One region of the Ensifer sp. NPDC090286 genome, then DNA from elsewhere that is predicted to be linked to it. Evidence: predicted binding sites of a transcription regulator. Region 1 holds the regulator's gene; each other region holds the start of a gene.
What was found. Region 1 encodes LexA, which represses DNA repair genes until DNA is damaged. Its sites were predicted from a motif close to TGTTCNNNNTGTGTTCNG; they were not measured.
Positions count from the first base shown of each region.

Region 2: the regulator LexA is predicted to act here: its motif matches at 2,138-2,155, upstream of ACIQUG_RS16645 (PA0069 family radical SAM protein).
Region 3: the regulator LexA is predicted to act here: its motif matches at 1,192-1,209, upstream of ACIQUG_RS11115 (ATP-dependent helicase).
Region 4: the regulator LexA is predicted to act here: its motif matches at 1,787-1,804, upstream of ruvC (crossover junction endodeoxyribonuclease RuvC).

Region 1 is NZ_JBIVYF010000001.1:632,684-636,076, reverse strand. Features, by position in the region: gene ACIQUG_RS03175 (hypothetical protein) at 1-171, opposite strand, end outside; gene ACIQUG_RS03170 (hypothetical protein) at 494-790, shown strand; gene lexA (transcriptional repressor LexA) at 1,029-1,751, shown strand; gene ACIQUG_RS03160 (hypothetical protein) at 1,844-2,185, opposite strand; tRNA gene ACIQUG_RS03155 (tRNA-Cys) at 2,548-2,621, shown strand; gene ACIQUG_RS03150 (thermonuclease family protein) at 2,695-3,393, opposite strand, start outside.
Region 2 is NZ_JBIVYF010000003.1:285,922-289,314, reverse strand. Features, by position in the region: gene ACIQUG_RS16650 (ribonuclease HII) at 46-696, opposite strand; gene ACIQUG_RS16645 (PA0069 family radical SAM protein) at 915-2,072, opposite strand; gene ACIQUG_RS16640 (glycosyl transferase) at 2,248-2,769, shown strand; gene moaB (molybdenum cofactor biosynthesis protein B) at 3,064-3,393, opposite strand, start outside.
Region 3 is NZ_JBIVYF010000002.1:166,719-170,111, reverse strand. Features, by position in the region: gene cysG (siroheme synthase CysG) at 1-240, shown strand, start outside; gene ACIQUG_RS11125 (hypothetical protein) at 240-548, shown strand; gene ACIQUG_RS11120 (hypothetical protein) at 753-932, opposite strand; gene ACIQUG_RS11115 (ATP-dependent helicase) at 1,275-3,344, shown strand.
Region 4 is NZ_JBIVYF010000006.1:195,238-198,630, forward strand. Features, by position in the region: gene ruvB (Holliday junction branch migration DNA helicase RuvB) at 1-450, opposite strand, end outside; gene ruvA (Holliday junction branch migration protein RuvA) at 547-1,164, opposite strand; gene ruvC (crossover junction endodeoxyribonuclease RuvC) at 1,231-1,743, opposite strand; gene ACIQUG_RS27735 (LLM class flavin-dependent oxidoreductase) at 1,914-2,915, shown strand; gene ACIQUG_RS27740 (HAD hydrolase-like protein) at 2,926-3,393, opposite strand, start outside.

The DNA of each region.
Region 1 (3,393 bases):
GATCGCGCCTGCATCATAGCTCGTCGCGGCGTAACACGAGCCTCCCAGGGAAGGATCGGAACCCACCGTCCAGGCGTTGATCCGTTTCCAGATGTTCGAACGCCCTTCTTCAGCAGACGCCGCTCCGGCCGTGAGCAACAGACCGAGCACCACCAACGACAATCTACGCATGCAATTACCCCACTTTCCACGCAAAGTTATCCTTTTTTGACCTCCTGTCGAGACGGTGATGCCCCTTCCTCGCAGGGATTTTTGCGCATCCCGCACCCCCGGCCCTAAAGCCGGTACAGCCGTCGCGTTCTTCGCGGGTCGCAAGAGGAACGCTCAAGATGAACTCGAGGTGGAGCGGCTGGCGCAAATCAGACACAGCCTGTAGGCAAAGAGCTGTTGAACACGGCAGAGTGATCGCCATGCTTGCTGGACTTCGGAACGAAAGCACGGTTCACATCGTTTACCACCCCATCTTGCCCCCTTCATCAAGTGGACGTTCCCCGTGCTTGCCGCCCTGCTTCTCGCTTCGATAGTCGCATCGCCCAATATGCCTGACGTCAAGCTCAGCGCCGCGACAGTGGATGAACTCCAGACCGATTTCGAACGGGCCGTGCCGTGCCATCAGATCGATGGACGCAACGTGTGGAAGGGTGCGCTGGCGTTCTACATCCAGTCCTTCGTTTATGACGGCGACACGCCCGTCGCGACCGACGCCGCCGACGCGGTGCTGCCGGAAGACAACAGCGCAGAGACGGTGAAGGAGTTCGAGGACGCCTGCTCGACCTCGCAAGCGACCTAAATCTCTCCTCATAGAGCCCCGCGATTCGCTCGAATCAGCTGCGCAGACTGGCGTCATCCGGCGCGATTTTGGCACGCAACCGTCGCCGATAAGCGCCCTGCTCCCGCAAAAGTGACCGATCGGCACCCCCAGAAGCGGCCAATTGCCTGAATTCACGGAATTTTAGGCACTTGCGGAACACATATGGAACAGATAGTGTCTGTTCTTGATTTGTTTCACGCCTCTGGAGCGACGTGCCATGCTGACCCGCAAGCAACAGGAATTGCTTCTGTTCATTCACGAACGCATGAAGGAGTCGGGCGTACCGCCGTCATTCGATGAAATGAAGGATGCGCTCGACCTGGCGTCGAAGTCCGGCATCCACCGTTTGATCACCGCGCTCGAAGAACGCGGCTTCATTCGCCGGCTGCCGAACCGGGCGCGCGCGCTCGAAGTCATCAAGCTTCCGGAAGCCTACGCCGCCGGCCAGCAGCAGCCGCGCAGGGGCTTCTCGCCGAGCGTGATCGAAGGCAGCCTTGGAAAGCCGCCGGCGGCCGCTCCTGCCGCGCCGAAGCCGGCGCCGGTTGCCGAAAGCACGTCCGTTTCCGTCCCGGTGATGGGGCGCATCGCTGCCGGCGTTCCGATCTCGGCGATCCAGAACAACACCCATGACATCACCGTTCCGCTCGACATGATCGGCAGCGGTGAACATTACGCCCTTGAAGTGAAGGGCGATTCGATGATCGAGGCCGGCATCTTCGACGGCGACACCGTGATCATCCGCAACGGCAACTCGGCCAATCCCGGCGACATCATCGTGGCGCTCGTGGACGACGAGGAAGCGACGCTGAAGCGCTTCCGCCGCAAGGGCGCGTCGATTGCGCTCGAAGCCGCCAACCCCGCCTACGAGACGCGCATCTTCGGACCGGATCGCGTGAAGATCCAGGGCAAGCTCGTCGGGCTGATTCGCCGCTACCATTGAGCTGCAGGCAGAACACCGAATTAAAAAAAAGAGCCTCGCCAAGGCAATTGGCGAGGCTCTTTCCATTTCGGGTGACCTGAAATCCAGATCGTCTATTCGTGGATCGTATATTCGCCGAGTTCGCAGAGATCCTGCGTGTCCTCGGTCGTATCGAGGGCCGAGCCCTCTTCGAATTCGAATCGCATGTCGTATTTGCAGACGTCCCGCCCGTCGGCAATGGTGATTTCCATGCTCTCGCCAGGGTTCAGGACCTGCCGACCGAAAACATCGTCTTCCCACTCATTGACGCCGACCGGCGACGTATAAAAGTTCGTCAGGACCACGCTGGTGTTGTTCTTCAGCTGGAAAACCAGGTCGTCCGCGTGCGCCTCAATAGCGGTCGTCGCAAAACACGCCAACGCCGTCAGGATCAGTCTCTTTTTCATTGATGCCATTGCCTCCGTTCTTAATGTTGACGGACGCTACCGATGCGGCTGATCTCAGCGGAGTCATCGTTCCCCCTCTACCGATTTCACCGAAGCGATAAGATCCGACGGAGGCATAGGAGACGTGGCTTGCGCGGACGTGGGGTCGCGCGCACATCCTCCAACTCGCTGAAAGACAAGAGAAGCTCCCCAGTCGCGAAGGCATTGACGAGATACCAGTTTCCTGGCCATCGCGAAAATACGCGTCGAACTCTCATCCTGTGGAAAGCAGCCATTCGCTGATTCCACTTTGTATTTTTCAGAAAATGCCTCTTGCGGATTTTCTGCAATCATTCTAAATCCGCGCCAACGCTTGGTTATCCAAGCAGTGAGGCCTCGTGGCGGAGTGGTGACGCAGAGGACTGCAAATCCTTGTACCCCGGTTCAATTCCGGGCGAGGCCTCCAAAATCTTCACCTCATTCAAAGTGTAGACACGACGCCTTCAACACGAACGCGTCGATTTCTGCCGTTTGCTATCTTAGCACCAGGGCGTCGGGCGTCCGTCCCACGGGCGCACCAGCCCCTCGGAAACAAGCACGCGTCCAAGAGATTGATCGCCGCGGGTAACCAGGCGCAGTTTTTCGCCGGCCTTGGCGCCTGATCGCCCGCCTGCCGAAACCAGCTTGAAGTCGCCCGCGTTCAGCAACTCGCGCAGGCGCTGCTTGGCGTAGAAGCCACGCGAACGCTCCTTGTCGCAGCTTGCCTGGCGGATTCGCGGCGCATCGACGTCGGCGACACGAATCGTCTCGCCATGAAAGACGAAAGTGGCGCCATCGATCACGCAGTTGTCGTTGCGAATGCCGCAGAAATAAAACTGGTCGGTACGGATGGACGCCGTCTTCACCTCTTCATTCGGTCGCACGACAGGGGTGGGTGGCGTGACGCCGACATTCACCGACGGTACCGGTGCGGCCAGAGCGACCTTCGTGACCGGGTCGGGCTTCGGATTCGGCTTGTGCCTGTCCGCCTGATGCGCGACGCGCTCCTGCGCTTCAGGAACGGCACGCGGAGGCTTCGGCTTCGTCTCCGTTCGCGACGCAAAGGCCACGACATCGGAAACCACGGGCCAGTGCCGCAACTCGGCGCGATGGTCATAGGCCATGACGCCGCCAAGGGTGAGCGCTGCGGCCAGATACCACGGCGCCATGCCGCCCTGCTTGCTGCTGCTTCTGCCCGA
Region 2 (3,393 bases), on a different contig from region 1:
AACCGGAAGCACCTGCGTGGCGCTCGCTACGCGGTTGCGCGCCGGTTAGTCGTCCTGGCGCAGTGGCCGGAAGCTCATGCGGTGCAGCGGGCAGGGGCCGTGGGTCTCGATGGCGCGACGGTGGGTCACCGTCGCATAGCCGGCATGGAGCGCAAAGCCGTAGCCGGGATGCGCAAGGTCGGCACGGGCCATCATGCGGTCGCGGGTAACCTTGGCGACGATCGAAGCGGCGGCGATCGACAGCGACCGCGCATCGCCCTTGACCACAGCCTTGGCGTGGCAGGAGAGGCCGGGCGGTACGTCACGGCCGTCGACGAGCACGAAGCGCGCGTTCGAGGGCAGGCCGGCGACCGCCCGCCGCATCGCTTCGAGGCTCGCCTTGCGGATGTCGGTGGCGTCAATCGTGCCGGCCGACGCCGAGGCGATCGACACTTCGGATGTGGCGAGGATTTCTTCGAATAGTTTTTCGCGCGCCTGGGCCGTCAGCTTCTTGCTGTCGTCGAGTCCTGCGGGAATGGCGTCCGGATCGAGAATGACGGCGGCGGCGACCACCGGTCCCGCGAGCGGCCCACGACCGGCCTCATCCGCTCCGGCGACCGGCCAGAACCCATCGCCCTTGGCCGAAAGCTCGAAACTGAAATCGGGCGCTACGATGATATCGGGAAAAAGGGGAGAATCGGACGATCTGCGAGACATAAGTCTAGATCGCATGATCGACCGATTCTCTTCAAGCCCCCAGGTCCGAGTGCGGCGGCGGACGGGGGATTACCGGGGCCCACGGCGGGTAAGGGGGCACCGGAACTGCTATGTGGTCTCAGGCGCGCCCGCCATCGGGCTTGCCTGGCGGGGCGGGGCGATCATCTCTCGCCGTGGCCATTACAGGTAGCGACGGTTACCGAGACATCGGAAAGCCTTCAAAGAAGCGAGAGCTGCACCCCCGTTCCAAGCGGCGGCACGAAGAGATCGTCCCGCAGCTGCCGGCGCGTCGGGTTGAAACCGAGACGCTTGACTGCCAGGTCGAAGCGGCGGCCGATCTGCCACGCATAGGGGCCGGCGCCCTTCATGCGCTTGCCGAACTCGGCGTCATAGTCCTTGCCGCCCCGCATGGAGCGGATGAGGGACATGACGTGCCGGTAGCGGTCTGGATAATTGCGCAGCAGCCAGTCGCGAAAGAGCGGGCTGACCTCGAGCGGCAGCCGCAGCAGCACATAGCTTGCTTCGGTTGCTCCGGCCGTCCTTGCTCCTTCGAGCACGCGCTCTATCTCGTGGTCGTTCAACGCCGGGATGATGGGGGAAACGAGAACGCCGGCCGGGATGCCTGCTTCGGCAAGCATGCGGATCGCCTCCAGCCGCTTGCTCGGGGTCGAGGCCCGCGGCTCCATCGTGCGAGCCAGCTTACGGTCGAGCGTCGTGACGGAGATGCCGACGCGCACCAATCCCTTTTCCGCCATCGGTGCCAGGATATCGATGTCGCGGGTGACCATTGCCGACTTGGTGACGATCATGACCGGATGGTTGGCGTCCCGCAGCACCTCGAGGATCTGTCGCATGATGCGCCACTCCTTCTCGATCGGCTGATAGGGGTCGGTGTTGGTGCCGATGGCAATCGGCCGCACCTTGTAGTCCTGCCGCGCGAGCTCGCGCTCCAGAAGCCGCGGGGCATCCGGCTTGGCAAACAGCTTCGCCTCGAAGTCGAGGCCGGCCGAGAGGCCCATATAGGCGTGCGTGGGCCGCGCGAAACAATAGATGCAGCCATGCTCGCAGCCGCGATAGGGATTGATCGAGCGGTCGAAGGAGATGTCGGGCGACTCGTTCCTGGTGATCACCGTGCGCGGCTTCTCGACCTGAACCTCGGTCTTGAAGGGCGGCAGATCCTCCAGGCTTTCCCAGCCGTCGTCGAACGTCTCGCGGCTGCGCGGTTCGAAGCGGCCGGACATGTTGATCCCGGCGCCGCGCCCGCGACGGCGATCGATATCGATCCGCAGGCCCGTTGCGCTCATCATCGCTTCGGCCACATCTGCCGTATTGGCGGGCGCAAGCGCACCCTGCCTGATCTGAGACAGCTCGGTCATTGGAATCTCCCCGGAATCAGATGTTTGATCCCGTTTTGTTCTGATTATTTTCCTATCGCGAATGGAGGAACAATTCAAGAACAAAAAATTGGAGTTTCGAATTTATCGATCAAGGCGCCGCTGCGGGCCGTGTCCCGGATGTAGCAATTGCCGTGCCGATGCGTTACGAGAAGCCATGCTCACGATCATCATGGAAACCCGCGACAACGAGGCCGAACTGGCGCAGACGCTTGCTGTGTTGGTGGCAGGCGCCGTGGAAGGCTTGGTCAGCGATGTGATCATCCTCGATCACGGCTCGAAGGACGGTTCGTCCGACGTGGCCGATGCAGCCGGATGCCGTTTCTGCCGGGATTGGGATCTCGCCGATGTGGTGGGCTCGGCGCGTGGCGAGTGGCTGATGTTGCTGGAGCCGGGCGCGCGCCCGATCGGCCGCTGGATCGATGAGTTGGCCGAGTACGTTTCGATGAACAAGGCACCGGCCCGCTTCTCCGGATCGAGACTCCATCGCAAGCCTTTCTTCCGCCGGCTGACCGGGCGTGGAAAGCCGCTGGAGACGGGATTTCTCCTGCGCAAGAACGATGCGCTTGCGGCCGCTCATGGCAAGGTGGGCCTGGATGCCATGACGAATGTCCGCTCAGTCCGCAAGCTTTCGACCGAACTCGTTCCGGCCTGGGTCGCTGTCGAAGCCAGGCGGTAACGCCGGTTCCCGCGCGAAAAAATTAAAGGTGCCAGTCCCTTAGGGGACGGCACCTCCAAGCGGCTCTCAAATGACCTTTTTTGGAAGATTTCTGTCCGGGCAGCATTCTGGCTGCCCGTCGTATCCAACATTTCATTCCGCCTGGGGGACAGAGGCGGAAGGGTCTTGCGGTGCGAGGAACGGAACGTGCGGCGGTCGTTCCTCGCTGTGTCAACGCTTGAAAACTATCCGGAGGGGAAGCGAGCGTCAGTTACTAAGGTAACAGGTCGGCCGGGCCGGAACGGTCCATGCTCTTCAGCCGCGTTTCAGGTGCTCGTCGAGCCGCGGCATGATCTCCACGAAATTGCAGGGCATGTGCCGGTAGTCGAGCTGCTGCTTGAGGATGCCGTCCCACGCATCGCGGCAGGCGCCGGGCGAACCCGGAAGGACGAAGATGAAGGTGGCGTTGGCAACGCCGCCGGTTGCACGCGACTGGATCGTTGACGTCCCAATCTTCTCGTAGGAGATACGGTGGAAGACCTCGGAGAACCCGTCCATGCGCTTTTCGAACAGGGGTTCCAGCGCCTCGGGCGTCACGTCCCGCCCGGTGAAGCCCGTTCCACCTGTCGTGATCACCACGTCGAC
Region 3 (3,393 bases), on a different contig from region 1:
GCAAGTCTGATTGCCGAAAAGCTCATCGGCGAAGGCCGCCCGCCTGAAACACCGGCCGTGATCATGAGCGATGTCAGCCGAGCGACGGAGCGCAGCTGGCGCGGCACGCTCGCGACAATCCCGGAGGGCATCGCAGCGATCGGCTACGACAACCCTGTCCTCATCGCCGTCGGCGACGTGTTTTCGGCCAGAGACAAACAGGCCGGATCGATCGAGCGCACTCTCGCCGGAGCATGCTGATGGGCATCTCCCTGCTATTCCTCGTTCTCGCCATCGGTCTCAGCTGGCCGCGTTTCAGGCTCATCTTCGAAGCACAATCGAACGCCGCGCTGGCCGTAGCGCCCCTCACCATGGTTGCGAGTGCCGTGAACCTCTGCGCCATCGGCCTCGCCGTTGCAGAACACGGTCTACTTCTCGGCGGATTGTTCATCGCAGGCGGCATCTTCCTGGCGAGAATAATGCAAGCCGTGCCATCGACGCCGGGCATCTTGGCCTCGACCCTATGTCTTGCCGGCTACATCGAGATCACATCCAAGGCAGTTGCGTGACGGGCTGAAGCGCCCCCGCGCCGCACAATCAAGCACCGGCGTCCGCTGTCGCACCAAGGGATATTCGAGGTCGCCGCCTCGTATCGACGTCCCGAATATCCCAAGGTCGCCACCGTAGGCTGGTTCTAAGCGCGCAGACAGGTGACGGCCATACCCCAATTGAGGAATGAGCCCGTGCCGGGAAAGCGACGTCGCCCACCGAAGTCAGTGGACGGCCGTTTCCGATGCATCGCCGCTTTCGTCGAATACGACCGTCTCGCCCAGCGGGGTCGCTGCAATTGACCTGATCTCTTGGGCGAGCGACGCCAGCTTGCGGGCAATCTCCTGCAGTTCGCCGGTCGAGCCGGTGGCCTCGCAGGTCTCTTCAACGCTCCGTTCGTCCATGTGCTCTTCCTCTTTCGAGTGGACGCAGGAGCGAAGCATATTTCTAATTCACCATATAAGGCCACAAGCCGTCGCGCGTTCTTCATGGCGGCGCACAGCCATAGGTATAGGCCGGTCGATGACGTCGATTGCACCTACTGTCGCAAACAACCCCATCTGCGGTCTCACAGGTCATCAAAACCTTGGAAGAGTGGAATTCCGACGTTGTCGGACGGAAAACTCGGCGACGTCAGGGTTTTCATCTGGATGCTAAATTGCTAGTTCTTTCTTTGTTCCTGCCCGTCTCTTGGATGCAAATCGATGCGGGCTGTGACTGAGTGCGACGAAAACGAACGGGACCGCATGAGCGCCGCCTATCTCGAAAAACTCAATGACCGCCAGCGCGAAGCGGTCGAGCACGGAATCGGCTTGCCGGAAGGACAGGTCGGCGGCCCGCTTCTCATCATCGCAGGCGCCGGCTCCGGCAAGACGAATACGCTCGCCCACCGGGTCGCGCATCTCATCGTCAACGGGGCCGATCCGCGTCGCATTCTCTTGATGACCTTTTCTCGACGCGCAGCAGCCGAGATGACCCGCCGGGTCGCGCGCATCTGCCGCCAGGTTCTTGGCGACAATGCCGCGGTCATGACGGACGCGCTTTCCTGGGCCGGCACCTTCCATGGCATCGGCGCCCGGATCCTGCGCATCTATGCCGAACAAATCGGTCTCGGCCCGGATTTTACGATCCATGACCGGGAGGACAGCGCCGACCTGATGAACCTCGTGCGCCACGAGCTCGGCTTCTCGAAGACGGAAAGCCGGTTCCCGACAAAGGGAACGTGCCTTTCGATCTATTCGCGCGTCGTGAACTCCGAAAGCTCGATTGGCGACGTGCTGAAGACGGCCTATCCCTGGGTCACCGGCTGGGACGAACAGCTCAAGGCGCTGTTTGCGGCCTACGTCGATGCCAAACAGGCGCAGAACGTGCTCGATTACGACGATCTCCTGCTCTACTGGGCGCAGATGGTTTCCGATCCGGAGCTTGCCGACGATGTCGGCGGACGCTTCGATCATGTTCTTGTCGACGAATATCAGGACACCAACAGGCTGCAGGCCTCGATCCTGATGGCGCTCAGACCCGGCGGCCACGGTTTGACAGTCGTTGGCGACGACGCCCAGTCGATCTATTCCTTCCGGGCTGCGACGGTTCGCAACATTCTCGATTTCCCGAACGCCTTTTCGCCCGAGCCCGCCGACGTCATCACCCTCGACCGGAATTACCGCTCGACGCAGCCGATCCTCGCCGCTGCAAACGGCGTGATCGGTCTGGCGCGGGAGCGGTTTACCAAGAACCTCTGGACGGACAGGCAATCGGAGCAACGACCGTTGCTCGTCGCCGTCAAGGACGAAGCGGATCAGGCGGCCTATATCGTGGAGCAGGTTCTCGCTGGCCGTGAGATCGGCATCGCCTTGAAACAACAGGCGGTGCTCTTTCGCTCGTCCAATCACAGTGGAACGCTCGAAGTCGAACTCACTCGGCGCAACATTCCGTTCGTGAAGTTCGGTGGCCTGAAGTTTCTCGACAGCGCCCATGTGAAGGACTTGCTCGCAGTCCTGCGCTTCGCGCAGAACCCGCGTGACCGCGTCGCCGGTTTCCGGTTGCTGCAGATGCTACCCGGTATTGGCCCGCAGACCGCCGGAAAGATCCTCGATGCGATCGCCGCCGATCCGGAACCGCTCGCAGCCCTTGCAGAGATCCCACCTCCCGCCAAGACCGGCGAGAACTGGACCGGCTTCGTCGATCTGGTGTCCGGCCTGCGACGGGCCGAGCCTGGATGGCCGCAGGAGATTGGCGCTGCACGCACCTGGTACGAGCCCCATCTCGACCGGATCCATGAAGACGCCGATACCCGCAAGGCCGACTTGCTGCAGCTCGAGCAGATTGCCGGCGGCTACCAGAACCGCGAACATTTCCTGACCGAGCTGACCCTGGACCCGCCCGATGCCACCAGCGACCAGGCGGGCGTGCCGCTGCTCGACGAGGACTATCTGATCCTGTCGACCATCCATTCGGCGAAGGGCCAGGAATGGCGCTCGGTCTTCATGCTCAACGTCGTCGACGGCTGCATTCCGTCCGATCTCGGGGTGGGCACGACCGCCGAACTCGAAGAGGAACGGCGGCTGCTCTATGTCGGCATGACACGGGCACGCGATCATCTGTCCCTGGTGACGCCGCAGCGCTTCTTCACCCACGGTCAGAACGCCCAGGGCGACCGGCATGTCTACGCCTCGCGAACCCGCTTCATTCCGGCGACATTGCTGCAATTCTTCGAGACGACCAGCTGGCCGAAGATTTCGGCAAACGCCAGCGAGCGAAGCGCCAAGCAGATCCGCATCGACGTCGGCGCCCGCATGCGCTCCATGTGGAAGTGAGCGAAGGCGGTCGTGGACCGCAAATTCGCGCGGTCACCCGCAGACGGCC
Region 4 (3,393 bases), on a different contig from region 1:
CAGGTCGATCTTCACCGACCGTGCCGCCGGGCCTTCGCCGATGATGAGATCGAGCTGGAAGTCCTCCATCGCCGGATAAAGGATTTCCTCGACCGCCGGATTGAGCCGGTGGATTTCGTCGATGAAGAGCACGTCGCGCTCTTCGAGATTGGTGAGCAGGGCGGCGAGATCGCCGGCCTTGGCGATAACGGGGCCGGAGGTCGAGCGGAAATTGACGCCGAGTTCCTTGGCCATGATCTGCGCCAGCGTCGTCTTGCCGAGACCGGGCGGGCCGACGAAGAGCACATGGTCGAGCGCCTCGCCGCGGTTCTTTGCGGCCTCGATGAAGATCTTCAGGTTGGCGCGCGCTTCCGCCTGGCCGGTGAAATCGTCCAGCGTCTGCGGGCGTATGGTCGCATCGATGTCTTCACCGCGCTTTTCCGGCGTAATCAGGCGTGCGGCGTCAGTCATGCGTTCGTCCCATTCGGTCGGGCAGCTCAGCGCTGCAACCCGTCATCATGCCGGGCACGAGGCGTTCTGCCTTCTGCACCCGGCCAAGGCAAGCGTTCATCGCGCCAGTTCCTTCAGGCCCAGGCGAATGAGCTTGGCGCTGTCGCCGCCTTCGCCGCCGTTCTTCAGGGCCGCCGCAACGGCATTGGCCGCCTGGTCACGCGAGTAGCCGAGATTGGTGAGCGCCGAAACCGCATCGGAAACCGGCGCGGAGGCAACGCCTTCGCCAAGCTCCTGCTTGAGGCCGATCGACGCCGACATCTCGCCGGCAAAGGACGGCGCCTTGTTCTTCAGTTCCGTGACGATGCGCACCGCCACCTTGGGCCCGACACCGGGCGCACGGGAGACGGAGGTCTTGTCCTGCAGCGCGATCGCATTGGCCAGTTCGCCCGGCGTCAGCGTGGAAAGCACGGCCAGCGCCACCTTCGAACCGACCCCCTGCACGCTCTGCAGCAATCGGAACCACTCCCGCTCCAACGCCGTCAGGAAGCCGAACAGCTTCAGTTGGTCCTCGCGCACATAGGTCTCGATGAAGAGGATAGCCGCCTCGCCAGCAGACCCGAGCCTGGACAAGGTGCGCGCCGAGCAAAAGGCAACGTAGCCGACGCCATGCACATCGAGCACGACGTGATCCTCGGCGATCTCGTCGATGGTACCCTTCAATTTGCCGATCATATGGCGTCTCTCGCGGTGGGTTCTGGATGGTCCCCGGACCATCGGAAATTATCGTGTCGGGCGCAACTACGCCATCAATGCGGCAAGCCGGCTCGTCACCGATTGCCGGTTGTGGGCATGGCAGATGGCGATCGCCAATGCGTCCGCCGCGTCGTTGCCCTTGAACTCGGCCTTCGGCATCAGAACCTTCAGCATCATGTGGATCTGCTGCTTCTCGCCGTGGCCGACGCCGATCACCGCCTTCTTGACGGCGTTCGGCGCGTATTCGGCAACCCTCAGACCTGCGCGTGCCGGCACCAGCATGGCGATGCCGCGCGCCTGGCCGAGCTTCAGCGTCGCCGTCGCATCCTTGTTGACGAAGGTCTGTTCCACCGCCGCCTCATGCGGCTGATAGCCGTGCACCACCTCGGCAAGCCCGTCATGCAACTGGCAAAGTCTGGAGGCGAGATCCATATCACCATCCGAGGTCACCGCGCCCGAGGCGACGAAACGCAGCGAATTGCCGAGCGTCTCGATGATGCCCCAGCCGGTACGGCGGAGCCCCGGATCGATGCCGATGATACGAATCGTGGTCTGCATGGATTTCACCCTATGATGTCAGCCCGGACGCTGCCAGCAAAAAGTGAACAAAACAAAAACATACGCACAGTTGAGACGCGGAGTCAGGTTTTCTTCGGCAGCGCCCTTGGATTGAGGAAAATTGAGCTTACATAGCCTTGCATCAATTTCTCTCAATGAAGGCCTTTGCCATGGCGACTTTCTCCGTCCTCGATCTTTCCCCGATCACTGAAGGCGGCAGCGTCGCCCAATCGCTGGAGAATTCGCGCCGACTGGCCCAGGCAGCCGAGGAGAACGGCTACACCCGTTTCTGGCTGGCCGAGCATCACGGCATGAAGGGCATTGCCAGTGCCGCGACCTCGATCGTGATCTCGCATGTGGCGGCCGCCACCAAGACCATCCGCGTCGGCTCCGGCGGCATCATGCTGCCGAACCATTCGCCGCTTGTCATCGCCGAGCAGTTCGGCACGCTCGCCGCTCTTTACCCCGGCCGCATCGACCTCGGCCTCGGCCGGGCGCCAGGCACCGACATGCGCACCGCCCAGGCGCTTCGCCGCAACATGGAAGCGAGCGGCAACAACTTCCCGAACGACGTCGTCGAACTGCAGGCGCTGCTCGGCCCCGTCGCCGAAGACCAGAAGATCATCGCCGTGCCGGGCGCCGACACCAACGTGCCGATCTGGCTGCTCGGCTCCAGCCATTTCAGCGCCCATCTCGCCGGCATGCTCGGCCTGCCCTTCGCGTTTGCCTCGCATTTCGCACCCGACATGCTGCTCTCGGCGCTGGAGATCTACCGCGAGCGCTTCACCCCCTCCGAGACCCTTGCCAAGCCGCAGGTGATGGTCGGCGTCATGGGGGTCGCCGCCGAAACGGACGAGGAGGCAAACTACCTCTTCACCTCCATGCAGCAATCCTTCGTGGCGCTGCGGCGCAATGCCCGCGGGCAGTTCCCGCCGCCAGTCCAGTCGATGGATGGGCTGTGGAGCTATGACGAGAAGATCTTCGTCGACCATTCGATGATGTATGCGGTGGTCGGCGGGCCCGAGACGATCCGGCGCAAGATCGGTGCGTTCCTGGAACAGACGAAAGCCGACGAGCTGATCATCTCGATGCCGATCTTCGACATGGACGCGCGGCTGAAGTCGCTTCGCCTCTTCGCCGACGCCCAGCGCGATCTCGCCAAGGCGGCCTAAGGCTGGCCGATCAGATCGCCCCGAAGGCGGGCGCGATCTCTTCCATATTGGCAAAGAACCGATCTGGCCCGAGCCCTTGCAGGAAGACCGGGTCGGCATAGCCCCAGGCAACGGCCCCTGCCGCCACACCGGCCTTTCGCGCCGCCTCGATATCGCGTGCCTCGTCGCCGATCGCCAGGATGCGAGCCGCATTGAGGCCCGAGTGCCGGATCGCGCGCTTGAAGTGCTGCGCCTTGCCGAAGAGCGCGGCCCCGCATTCGAAGAGATCGACAGTCGCAGCCGCTTCGCCGAGCGCGGCACGAATCCCCTCTTCCGCATTCGAGCTGACAATGGCGATACCAATGCCCGCCGCCTTCAGTTCCCAGAGAAGCTGAGCGGCGCCCGGAAACAGCCGGACGCTTGCGGCTTCCGTTGCCATGGCCCGGCGCATGAAGGTGGCTATCTGCGGCAATTTCCAAACGGGCACGCCGAGCTGCGC